3 regions of the Clostridioides sp. ES-S-0108-01 genome follow, and region 3 is predicted to be linked to each of the others. Evidence: riboswitches for the same ligand, from Rfam matches in the RefSeq annotation. Region 3 holds a riboswitch; each other region holds the start of a gene.
What was found. A riboswitch is a leader RNA that binds a small molecule or an ion and turns the genes downstream of it on or off. The one in region 3 is predicted to bind cyclic di-GMP.
Positions count from the first base shown of each region.

Region 1: it holds a riboswitch for cyclic di-GMP, as region 3 does, so the genes downstream of both, IR152_RS15675 (M60 family metallopeptidase) here and IR152_RS15845 (hypothetical protein) in region 3, are expected to answer to the same signal.
Region 2: it holds a riboswitch for cyclic di-GMP, as region 3 does, so the genes downstream of both, flgB (flagellar basal body rod protein FlgB) here and IR152_RS15845 (hypothetical protein) in region 3, are expected to answer to the same signal.

Region 1 covers NZ_JADGMN010000020.1:42,948-47,246, reverse strand. Annotated here, with positions in the region: gene IR152_RS15680 (cell wall-binding protein Cwp9) at 1-1,385, shown strand, start outside; cyclic di-GMP riboswitch class I at 1,641-1,726, shown strand; gene IR152_RS15675 (M60 family metallopeptidase) at 1,850-4,299, shown strand, end outside.
Region 2 covers NZ_JADGMN010000011.1:32,866-37,164, reverse strand. Annotated here, with positions in the region: gene fliF (flagellar basal-body MS-ring/collar protein FliF) at 1-787, opposite strand, end outside; gene fliE (flagellar hook-basal body complex protein FliE) at 812-1,129, opposite strand; gene flgC (flagellar basal body rod protein FlgC) at 1,139-1,543, opposite strand; gene flgB (flagellar basal body rod protein FlgB) at 1,551-1,868, opposite strand; cyclic di-GMP riboswitch class I at 2,276-2,366, opposite strand; gene IR152_RS11560 (hypothetical protein) at 2,701-3,234, opposite strand; gene IR152_RS11555 (hypothetical protein) at 3,423-3,584, opposite strand; gene IR152_RS11550 (glycosyltransferase family 2 protein) at 3,636-4,299, opposite strand, start outside.
Region 3 covers NZ_JADGMN010000021.1:9,723-14,021, forward strand. Annotated here, with positions in the region: gene IR152_RS15820 (hypothetical protein) at 1-51, shown strand, start outside; gene IR152_RS15825 (helix-turn-helix domain-containing protein) at 586-810, opposite strand; gene IR152_RS20110 (hypothetical protein) at 1,188-1,319, shown strand; gene IR152_RS15830 (helix-turn-helix domain-containing protein) at 1,325-1,726, opposite strand; gene IR152_RS15835 (hypothetical protein) at 1,908-2,090, shown strand; gene IR152_RS15840 (helix-turn-helix transcriptional regulator) at 2,180-2,389, shown strand; cyclic di-GMP riboswitch class I at 2,394-2,478, shown strand; gene IR152_RS15845 (hypothetical protein) at 2,652-3,299, shown strand; gene IR152_RS15850 (hypothetical protein) at 3,650-4,006, shown strand; gene IR152_RS20115 (hypothetical protein) at 4,136-4,264, shown strand.

The DNA.
Region 1 (4,299 bases), on a different contig from region 3:
TATTGGCTATAGGACTTACACTATTTTTAGTAATGGTAAATACTCCTATGGTAAATGCGTTGACATCAGTTGAACAAATAAAAGGGAATGACAGATATGAGACAGCAGCAAAAATAGCTGATAAACAAAATTACAATACAGCAATTCTAATCAATTCAGATAATAGCTTAGCAGATGGCTTAAGTGCAAGTGGTTTAGCTGGAGCTTTAAATGCACCTATTTTGATGACAAAACAGAATCAGATTCCAAACACAACTATGGAAAGATTAAACAAAGCAAATACTGTATATATAATAGGCTCAGAATCAACAATAAGTAAAAATGTTGAAAATCAGTTACTATCCAAAAAAAAGGTTGTACAAAGAATATTTGGTGAAAATAGATTTGATACAAGCATAAAAATAGCTGAAAAAATAAAAGAAATTAAGCCAATAGATAAAGTAATTATAGCCAATGGATTTACGGGAGAAGCAGATGCGATAAGTGCATCACCAGTAGCAGCTAGAGATGGAGTACCTATAATACTCACAGATGGAAATAGTGTAGAATTTGACACAACAGGGTTAAAGAGTTATGCACTTGGCTCTAGTGAAATAATCAGTGACGAATTAGTTAAGAGTACAAATTCTGTTAGATTGGGTGGAACAGATAGATTTGATACCAATAAGAGAGTTATACAAGAGTTTTATAAAAATAGTAAAGAATTTTACCTAAGTAAAGGGTTGCAATTAACAGACGCATTGGTAGTTTCTACAATAGCAAAAAATGCTCCTGTAGTTTTAGTTGAAAATGGTAGCAACAAGAGCATTTTAAGTGGTGCAAATAAATTAACTGTACTAGGAGGCATAAATCAAAATGTTATCAAGCAATGTATAAATCAAGCTTCACCAAACCAACAAGGGTTATATTACAATCCAAATGACAGAGCATTTAAGGAGAGAATAAAGGGTAAAGTATATGCTCTTACAAAGCAATACAGAAAAGAAAATGGAGTAAGAGCGTTATCTGTAGCAAGTAGATTAGAGGGTCTAGCAAATGATTGGTCTAATTTAATGGCAAATAAGAAGACTTTATCTCATACGATAAATGGAAAAAATTCATATTCTACTTTTTTAAAGTACTTAGATTGGAGTGAGATTAAGCCTGGATATATTGCAGTTCAAGGTGAAAATATAATTAAATATAAAATTCCAGATAAACCTGTGTATACAAATAGAGATGCAGATGATATAGGAAACTTTATTTTTAATGAGTGGAAGACAAATCCAGAAGAAGGTACTAATATGTTACATAAAGGGTATGAAATAATGGGATTTGGTATAGCTATAACAGGAGATAAGAATCTATATGCGACACATGAGTTTTATGGAAGATATAAAGAATAAGAAAGATATACACAAAATTATGCTTGTGAGAAAATTATATAAGTAATTAAATTATAATGAAAAATTGCGGTGTCTCAAGATGAAATTTTTAATTCATGAGGCACTTTTTTTATATTAAATTAAATACATTTTCATCATTTCAACAATGAAAAATAGGCTTATCTCTATTTTGAGACAGCTAAATTTTTATAATTTAATTTAAAAAAATTGTATTAAAAAGTTTAAATATAATATAAAATGGGTAATAAAGTAGTGAAAATTAAATGGCAAAATTAGGGAAATCTAATGACGCAAAACTATAGGGATTAAAGCTTTTAAAGCCATATCAGCCAGTTGCTAAAAAGAGTAAAGTCTTTTTATCTTATAATTAAGATTCTCTTTGAGTGTCTTTTTTTATTGTCTGAAACTTATAGTATTTAAATTCATGAAAAGTTAGATATTTATTAAGGGAGGATTGTTGTTTCATGAAAAAGGCAATATCTTGTGTACTAGCAGTATCTATGTGTAGCGCACCACTAAACGTTTTTGCAGAAACTATGTTAGAGGGAAAGCTAAGGGCAGTTGAAAAATCAGTTACAGAAAAGTTGAAGGGGAATCTTGAAGTAGATTTAAATTTTTCACTTCCAATAAAAAACAATGAGTCAGAAAATATGACTAATATGCAGTTACGATTAAAAGATGATAGTAACAATAGTGGGGTAATAAAGCTTGGAGAAAAAGATTCAGGAACAGTAAATATTGGGGCAGATAATATAGAATATACTATAAAAAAACTATCTGCAAGTAGAAGTGAAATAAAAAATAAAGATGAGAATATATCATATTATAATATTGTATTTGACAATTTACCTGTAGGAAAATACAATATAGAAGTCTCTGGAGCTGGATTTAAGAACAAAGAAATTAAAGACATTGATATATCAAGTTATTCACAAAGAGTTTTATTAAGTAATAGAGCAAGTGTAGATAATAAAAATAAACCTTTAAATTATGAATTATTCTTAATGGGTGATGTAAACGAAGATGGTAAAGTAGATAAGAATGATTATAATAAGGTTTTAGAGAATATAGATTCAAATAAAAGAGAATATGATTTAAATAGAGATGGAAAGGTAGATATTGTTGATTTAGATTATGTGCAGAAAAATTTAGGTCAAAGTGAAGATGCAAAAAGTCTAGAAAGTATAGTATCTACCAACCCTATAGTAGATACGAGTAAGGTTGAATTAAAAGTAAATAGTGATACAGATATTAAAGGTAATGTAGAAGATTTATTTAGTGAAGAAAATAATGGAGTTACAATATCTCAAAAAAATGATAAAATATCAGAGGAAAAACCAGCAGTAATGGACATAGCTTTATCAGAAGCACTTAATATGGAAGTCATCAATATAAAAGCTCCAGAAGGTACTGCTCCAGCAAAAGGAATAGTTGAAGTTACTGACAAAGATGGTAATGTTCAACAGATTCCTTATGAAAACAAAGAATATATAAAAAACTTAAAAGATGAAGAGCAACAAGAAGAAGCAAATAACGAACAAGAAGAAGTAAATCAAGAAGAAGTAAATAATAAAGATGAAAATATAGAGCAGTCTGATAATAACTCAAATAATAAAGATGAAAATAATGATAAACAAGAAGAAAATAGTGATAAAGAAGAATCAAACTCTAATACAAATCAAGATGAAAATAATGGTAAAGAAGATTCATCAACAGATAAATCTGATTCAGATGAAGATACTCCAAAAGAAGAGGGTAATATCAGTAAAGATGATAACTCTACAACATCTACATATAGTAGGTCAGCATTAGAAACATATGCAGATGTTCAAAATAGCGATATAGTAATAAATCTTGGTAAACAAGTAGCAGTAAAAAAGATAACTATAAAAATAACAGCCACAACAGCAAATGATAGAAGCCTTGCAGAAATATCTAAAGTTGAATTTTTAAACAATGTATATAAAGAAATACCAAAGCCAGATATGAATATACCTAAAATCAATAAAATATTGACTAGCACTGCTGTTGGAAATGAAAAGGTATCTTTTTATTGGAATAATGAAGTAAATGTATCGGCATATGAGCTTATACTAGATAAAATTGACGATAAGGGAAAAGTATTATCGACTAAAAAATTACAAACTAGTAAAAATACAATAGAAGTTAGAGATATAGAAGCATATGGACTATATAGAGTTAGCATACAATCTTTAAATGGCGATTGGTCTAGTGGATATAAAGATGCAATGCCAGAAAACTTAGATGGAGTACCAGAAAATGTAGATTCAAACTATAAACCTATACAATTTAGCCCAGATAGTATATTAGAATTTCAAGTTGTTCCAAATACAAAGCCAGAACCACCAGAAGGCATAAGTGTTAAAGGTAGATTTAAATCTCTTGATGTAAGTTGGAAAAATCATAAGCAAGCTAAAGATTTTGACTTATATTATAGAGAAAAAGCTTCTAATGGCTCTTGGATAAAATACAATGATAGGCTTATTCGTGGGACAAGTTCAAAGATAGAAGGTCTTAAGGATAATACAACATATGAAGTTAGAATGACAGCTACTAACCACTTGGGAACTAGTGGAATGTCTAAAACATATATAGGGACAACTGAAAGTATGGATGCACCAACAACACCTAACTATAGATTGATTAATACTCCTAAAGAGAATGGTGGATTTGGAATACCGACAAATCACATTGTAGATGTTACTTATCCAGATGGATATGATAAAAGTGAATATAGTGATAAAAATCCATTTGATAAATTTAATATAGTAGATGGAGACTTTACAACACACTGGACATTCCCAAAATATAATGCGGCTGAGGGAACGAATAGAGGACCAATAATAACTTTTGATAAATCTTATACTATGGATACTTTTATGGCTACACCTCG
Region 2 (4,299 bases), on a different contig from region 3:
CTAGAATAGACTTTTCTAATTGTTTATTCAATGCTTGTTCAGATGCCTTATTTTTATCAACACTAATACCACTATTTATTGGTTGATTATTTTCATCAACTTCTTCATCGTCTAAAATACCTTCAGATAACAAATTCATTTTGTTATCAATGACCTGAACATTTTTTTCTGGTATATTTGTAACACTTCCTGATATAAGTGCCATAACAGATTTTATCTGATTTTTCTCTAAAGTTGTTCCTGGCTTTAACATCAAATAAACTGCCGCACTTCCTGGAACAGCCTCCTTCTCAAATACTGATGATTCTCCAAATGTTATATGCACTCTAGTATCTTCCACTTGTGGAAAACTCTTGATTGTTTTTTCTATTTCACCTTGTATCATTCTTTGTTTCTTAATCTGAAACTCTTCATCAGTAAGTCCTATTGATGAACTGTCATCCATTAGTGCAAATCCTTTAGAACCACCTGTAAGACTTGGTGCTAACTCCAATCTTAACTTATCAACTTCTGTTCTAGGTACATAGATTGTACTTCCCTTTACCTTAGTGTCTATCTTTTTAGACTCTAATTCTGCTGATATATCTGCAGCATCTTGAACATCTAGTTCTGAAAATAAGACTGCATACTTATTTTTGCTCGCAGATATTGCTGTAAATACTAGCGCTAAACATATAGCAACAATCCCTATACCTAATGCTATTTTAGTTCCCTTTTTTAGAGAACTTATCTTTGTCCTAGATTTAGCAACTTGCTCCTTAATCTTATTTTTAAAACTGTCTATCATTGATTATTACTCCTGTTCAAAAGACTAAATTTGTACCTTATTCATTTCTTGATATGCATCATGAATCTTATTTCTAACTTCTATTAAATATTGCATAGATAGTTGTGCTTCTTGACCTATTAACATAACTTCATGCATAGAGACATCTTCGCCTTTTATAAATTTTTCTTTCATATCATCTGCTGTTACTTGTTGAAAATTAACTTTATCTATAGTATCTATTATTACATCTTCAAAGTTCTTTTTTTCTTCTTTATTATTAATATTTAATGGTTTTATTTCTCCAATTAAATTATCTAACTGTGCTCCTTGCACTATATTGTTAATCTGTGTAATTGGCATAATTTATCCCTACTTTCCTATTTCTAAAGCTTTAGATATCATAGACTTCTGAGCATTCAATGTATCTATGTTAGAATCATATGCTCGTGAAGCTGTTATTAAATCTGTCATTTCAACCAATATATTTACATTTGGATATTCTACATATCCATTCGGCTTTGCATCTGGGTGAGATGGGTCATATACTTCTTTAAGAGGCGATTTATCATCTTTGACAGATGTAACTTTTACTCCTAGCATACCTAATTTATTATCATAGTTTTCTTCAAATGAAACAACTTTTCTTCTATATGCTTCTCCATTTGGACCTCTTGTAGCATTTATATTAGCTACATTTGATGATATGATATCCATTTTCAAACTTTCTGCTGTTAACCCACTAGCAGATATTCTCATTCCACTGAATACGCTCATCTTCTAATTACCTCCCACTTATTATTGATTTTGTCATTGCTATTTTACCATTTGCAAAACTTATCAAAGCATTATATTGTAATGTTGCCATTGCTTGGTTTACTTTTTCCTCTTCTATGTCTACATTATTGCCATCTACCCTTAATCCTTTCGAATTATCTGTTTTTTCCTCTATTTTTGGCATTGTGTCATTTAATGTTTCTTCAAAAGTTACATAATGTCTTTTATAGCCTTCAGTATTTATATTTGCTATATTATTTGCTATTGTCTGACTTCTTAGATTAGTTGCATCTAATCCCATTTTTATAATGTCATATGTATTCACATTCACTCCTCCTCCAAATATATTTTATCTATTTTGTTTATTAATAAATAATGAAGTTGCTATACTACAAAAAATGACTTCTTTATTCATCCAAATTAATTACATTTCTATTACATTAATACAATAATGTATCATTTTAGTAAGAAAACTAATATTTTTTCAGTGAAGTCCAATGAAAATATAAAAAAATTTTAATATATATTTAAATATTTCTTAAGAAAGTTGCCCTTTTTTGTAAAATAGTAACTTTTTTTATATAATTTATCTTTATTTTAAGTTATAATTGGTAAAATATGTTATTATATGTGTTTTCTACTACAATAAAGTAATTTCTCCATAACAAAATGACCGCCAAAAAGGCAGTCATCCTAGACTCTTCCTACGTATACAGTATACTTAGAACTCTTTTTGGCAACTGGCTGACATAGTTTGTGTATACAAACCTTAGCCCCTATAGCTTTGCGTCACTAGATTTCTCTAGTTTTGCCTATTTGGTTTTAACTTAAGTATACAATAAATAACAAATTTTTTAAATATATTTTTACTTTTCTCTTATATTTTATTTTATTTTTTACATATAATAATTTTTTATTATAAAAAAAGTATAGTTATACTCTAATAATTACAAATATATACATACTTTTATTTTATACAACTATCAGAATAAATATATCATCTCTCCTCTAATAGATTATATAGCTCTGCTAAGTCATCATTTTTTTAACATTATCATCACTATTATCAATTACACTCTGTGCCATTTCATATTCACCCAAATAAAATAGTACGTAACTAATATTATAGATTGTATCAATATCATTCCTGTCTACTTTTAATACCATATAAATATACTTATATTACACTCAAATAAACCATAGTTAAAACTTTCAATCCCAAGTTTATTTAATACATCTATCTTATTTATTATATTAGTACTTACTATATCTTCAATAAGTTGTTCATCAAAAGTATAATTATTCAAAATTAATTCTATATTATAATCCACTTGTGCATCATCATCTATACGCATTAAAAAATACTTTAAATTAACCATATCTATATTTTTATATCGATTTAAATCAACCTCATTTTTAAACTTTACAAAATACTTATATGTATAATATTGATATTTTAATTCATTGCCACATACTTCACATATTTTTTCAATAAATAATCTTGAATCTTCTGATATATCTGTTTGCTCTGATGAAATTGAATTAATTGAATAATAGATATCACCAAATATTTTTTTAAGCTCTTCAAGAGTAAAAAATATATTATTACTTATATATGAATCTATTAATTCATTAAAAAAGAGCTTTCCTTCTAAAAGTTTTTTTATTATATCAACATGAACAAAATTCAATACACTTATTATAATAAAACCTTCTCTTTTTAGATATGGTTTGACTTTTCTCAGTATTGTATAAATATCTTTTAAATCACTTGATAAATCTTCTAATATAGCATAATCAAAAAAATCTATATTTATAATTTAATTCTTTATATTCTAAATTAGTACTTTTTCATTATAATTTTCATTTGAAATCGCATTCAAAATTTCACATTTATCAGTTGTGTATATTGATGCATTTTTAAACCTATGTTAGCACCAGCATCAATTATAACTTTAGGATTTACATTTATGTTTAGTTCATATTCATTATCTATAAATATTTGTTCATAGACTTGTATATCAAATATATTTTCTCTCATTTTAATAATTTTATTAAAACCTTCTACCTTATAAAGCCCTTCACTTTTTTCTCATTTATTAAAATTATTATAATATAATAAAGGAGAATCTATTATAATTTCTAATTCAATATCTAATATATTATCACTATTCTTAATAGTATTTATTATTTCCTTTTTTTTATCTAGTAAACGCAATCTGTCACAGTCAATTAAACTATTCTTATAGTAAAATCGAATCATTTTTACTAATGTTCTTTTAGTCTTTTGATCTAAGTAAACTTTATTTTGTTCCAGAAAATTATACAATTCTTTTGATGATATATAGTGACCATCTATGTTTTTAACCGTCAATGGTTTTGTAGTTACAGATTCTTCTCTTCTCCTATAATTGTATAACTTCATAGGTAAATATGTAATTCTATCTGATAAAACCAAGCTTTTAACTGTATGTAATATATCTTCATATATAATTCCTTCATAAAATGTTATTTCAAATTTATTAAGAAAGCTTTTTTTAAAAAAATTCATCCATGTTGCAGCATAAACAAAATTATTATCCACAAGTATATTAAATAGATTTTTTCCAGTTAAAGTTACTTCTCCATTTAACATTTTTCTTTCAATATTTCCTACAATTCCAGACTCATTAAATACAGTTGAATCAAAAACTACTATTTCTGAATTATTTTTTTTTGCTGTATTATAGCAAAGTTCCATAGCTTCCAACTCAATA
Region 3 (4,299 bases):
ATCATTCTTGAAAATATAAATGAAAATGGAAGTTTAAAAATAGTAATATAATATTAAAAATATAAAAATCTAATATAAGGAGTAGTTCAAAAAATTTAGTTTTGGCTACTCCTATTAGTGTTTGTATTCAACTTCTCATATATAAAGAAATAGAACTGTTTAGAGTATAAAACACCTTATTAGTTCTATTTTTTATGCTTTTTTAGGTTAAATCTTATACACAATAGAAAGTTTTTTATTAATAATAGAAAATTTTTTATTAATAAGTAAAAGTTATTTATATACAGATTAAAAAAAATTTAAAGTTATATTTCTTAAGAATATTGTAATTACTATATTTTTCGTACAATAATTATTCACTAATTATTGTATTTAATTTCTGTATTAATTTCTGTATTAATTTCTGTTATAAAAAAATAATGTTGTTTACTTATATTTATTAAAAAATAGCACTGATTAAAGTACTATTTTTAGTTTCTTTTTGCATAGAAATGTTTTGGAACAGAACCAAAAAATACAATTCTCTTCTTTAACAAAATATAATAATATATTGATCTAATTATAATATTTCTACCCCTTCTATAATTATTCTTTTGATTCAAGTTCTTTTTCAATAAAATATTCTGCAAGTTCACGAGGCTCAATAGAAAGGGCTTCTGAAAGTGATATAATTCGTTTTATAGTTGGACTATGTACGAAGTAATCTTTCTCCAAATCAGAGATATAACTTTGACTTATATTAGCCAATTTACTCAACTCATTTTGAGTAAGATTTTTTAATTTACGATTAGATTTTAACACATTTTTCATATCATTATGCTGAAAAAACACATTTAAGTTTGTATATATACATATTTTTTAATTATAGGTCAATATTTTGTTCAGCAATTAATCACCTCCATTTACATTATATGTCGAAAAATAGAAAAATAAATAATTTTTTCTATAATACATATTTAGTAAATACTGGAAAATATTAAAAATATCATAATTCTATAAATTTAAAATGAAAATATATTGTATTGGTGTAGAATAAATTATATTTTATGAAATATATATGAAAATATGTAAAAAAACAACTGAAATATGGGTCGTACCAATATTTTTGAAGTAATTTTTTGTGCTAAAATGTAAATAAGTTAAAAGATTAATTATAGGGTAAAAGATTATTCTTAGGGGGAAATGGTATGATAGAAAAAGAACTTGAAGAAAAAATGAAAAAAGAAATGATTCATATTATAAAAATTATTCGTAATGAAAGAGTTCTTGAATTTACTTATCAATATTTAAAACGAATAGAAAAAAAAATAGCCCATTAACAGGGTTATTTTTTTATGATACCTTTAATAAGTTTTTCTATTATTTCTAAATACTCATCATCTAACTCTGGTAATAACTCAATAATATTTCTCATTTTAGATTTGTTATCAAGAGCTATATCTGAAAAAATATCTGGTAATATTTGTAGCAATAATTTTTCTTCTGATTCACTTAAATAATCTCTATCTTTATCACCAACTCCATAAAGAAGCCAGTCCTTATTTATATTAAATTTAGAACAAAAGTGGTTAACATATAATTTACTAGCCACCATACGACCGTTTTCAATATTTGCAACTACATTTCTAGTGACACCTAATATTTCTCCGAGTTGCTCTTGAGTTAGATTTTTTTCTCTTCTTATTTCAACAAATCTTGTTTTTGTATCTTTATCTATTTCGCACATAAAATCACCTCTTTAGATTATTATACCATTGAATTATGTGTTAGGCTACACAACTATTTTATTAAAGGTGTATATTATTACATTTATCTATTGAAAAAAATAATAAGCAATGGTATAATGTGTATATATACACCAATATGGCTATATAATTGTATATATACACGCGCAAAGAGGTGGTTTTATGAAAGATAAAGAGAATTTAATAGCAAGAATAAAAAGTCATTTATATGAAGTAAAAGATGTAAATGATTTGGATAATATAGAAAAATTAGCATATTGGTTTCATTCATTACAAAATTCATCTACTAATAATAAAAAATCTGATGAAAAAGAGAAAACTAATGTAGATGTAAATAATTTATAGCTTAATTTGTGACACAATAAAAATTATTGTGTTAATTTTTAAAATATATTATTTATTTTAAATAAAAAAACAAAGAAGGTGATTTTTAATTGAAAAAAAATAAATTATCTGTATTAAGAGAAAAAAGTGGTCTTACAAAAACTGATGTTGCTATATTTCTAAACATGACAACATCTGGAATTACAGGAATTGAGAGGTCTACAAAAATAAGTTTAGATAAAGCTATAAAACTATCTAAAATATACGGTGTTTCTATTTATGATATCTTTAATGCGAGTAGAGAATTTATGGAAGCATAAAAACTAAATATAAGGGCAAAGCTAGAGAAATTTAGTGACGCAAAACTATAGGGACTAAGGCTAATTAGCTAAGTCAGCCAGTTGCCGAAAAGAGATTGTCTTTTTGTAACTTAATATAAAAGATGCTCTAAGGTATCTTTTTTTTAGTTTGTAATTGAATTGGCAAAAAATATGTTAACAAACTAAAAATGTCCCAAAATGTAACAAATGTAATAAAAATTAAATAACTCTATATTTATGTACTTTTTTAAGGAGGAGTAAATTGAGAGAATTAGATAAAGAAAAAATAAGACATCTATATTTAAAAGGACATAATGCAAAAGAAATTTCAATTTTATTAAAAGTAAACTTTGAAAGTGTAAGAAAATGCATAAGTAGAAATTTTGCTCATTTGAAAGATATACATAAAAAGAATAGTGATTCTGCTGTAGATAAGGTAAAAGAACTATATTCAGAAGGGTATAATGCGAGGGAAATAGCAGATATTTTAAATAAAGAAGCAAATACAGTTAAATTATACATCTATAGAAATTGTGTGGATTTAAAAAAGATACATAAAAAGAATAATGAAAAGGTAGTAGATATAGAAACAGTAAAAAGATTATATACAAAAGGATATAAAGCAAAAGAAATAGCAGACATTTTAAATAAAGAAGCAAATACAGTTAATTTATGCATTTATAGAAATTGTATGGATTTAAAAAAGATACATAAAGAAAATCGAATAATAAGAAGAGATACTTTGAAATTACTAGACAGGCAGAATAAGACTCATATAAATGATAGCTCACTTCTTAAATATAATAGACAAAGTTATGAAAATGATAGAAATGGTAATTTGAAATTTGATGAAAGAAGAGGTTCAAAACCATATGATATACCTAAAAGATATAAAAAAAATATATTTTAGTATCTAATTAAAAAAGTCCCCTGGGGACTTAGATATTAAAAGTTAAAGAGATTATGTGTAAGTAGCTCTATGAAACTGAATCTATATATGGAATTTATTAAATAGATTTTATATACAGGTTCAGTTTCAAATAAAGATTTTGGGAGACAGATATTTGTCTCCTTCCCCCTCTTTTTTACAGACAGTAAGAATTTTCATATCATTTATACTAGTTGAAAAATTAATTAAAATAGAGATAAATTTATCAAAGAAAAATAAATCTTTTATTACATGATAAAAATGTTTCTAGGGAACTTAAAGTACAGATTAAATTTAAAATATATTAAGTATATTTTGTTGGGAGGATTTATATGAGTACCTCGATTTTAGCAATGTTTTTACTAGGGATTTTAGTTATAACTTTAGTAAGTTTCTGTAGCTTTATAGTTTTGAGTGAAAATGAAAATGAGAAGTTATGTGATTTTCTATTATCAGTATCAATTTGGTTTATTATATGTTTTTTATTACTTTTTATGCATTTAGGGAACGTTAAGAATAATGAATATAGAGAAGAAGAAAAGATATATAAATTTGATTATAAATTAGAAAATAACATAGTAACAAATATAGAATCTAAAGGTTTTGTGAATTTAGAAGAATTAAATAAAATTCAATTTTCTAGAATATGTGTTTATTCTTCATATGATAGTCTAGGAACTCTTAGATAAATAGTAAAAGAAAAAGTAAAAGATGTATCATTTATATCTTATATAGAACGAAAATCAGGTGAAAAGACTAAAGAGGATTTAGATAGTAAATCTCCTTATAATGATAAAGATTGTAATTATTTAGTATTCATGAATAAAAATAATGAAGTAATTAGGTTTGCTCCATTAAATAAAGATTATGAAATATTAGATACAAATTTTAAAGAATATAACAATGAAAATACAATATTTGAATTTGAAACAAAAGAAATTGGATAAAAAACAATTTATAAATTAAAGTAGTTTTTATTTAA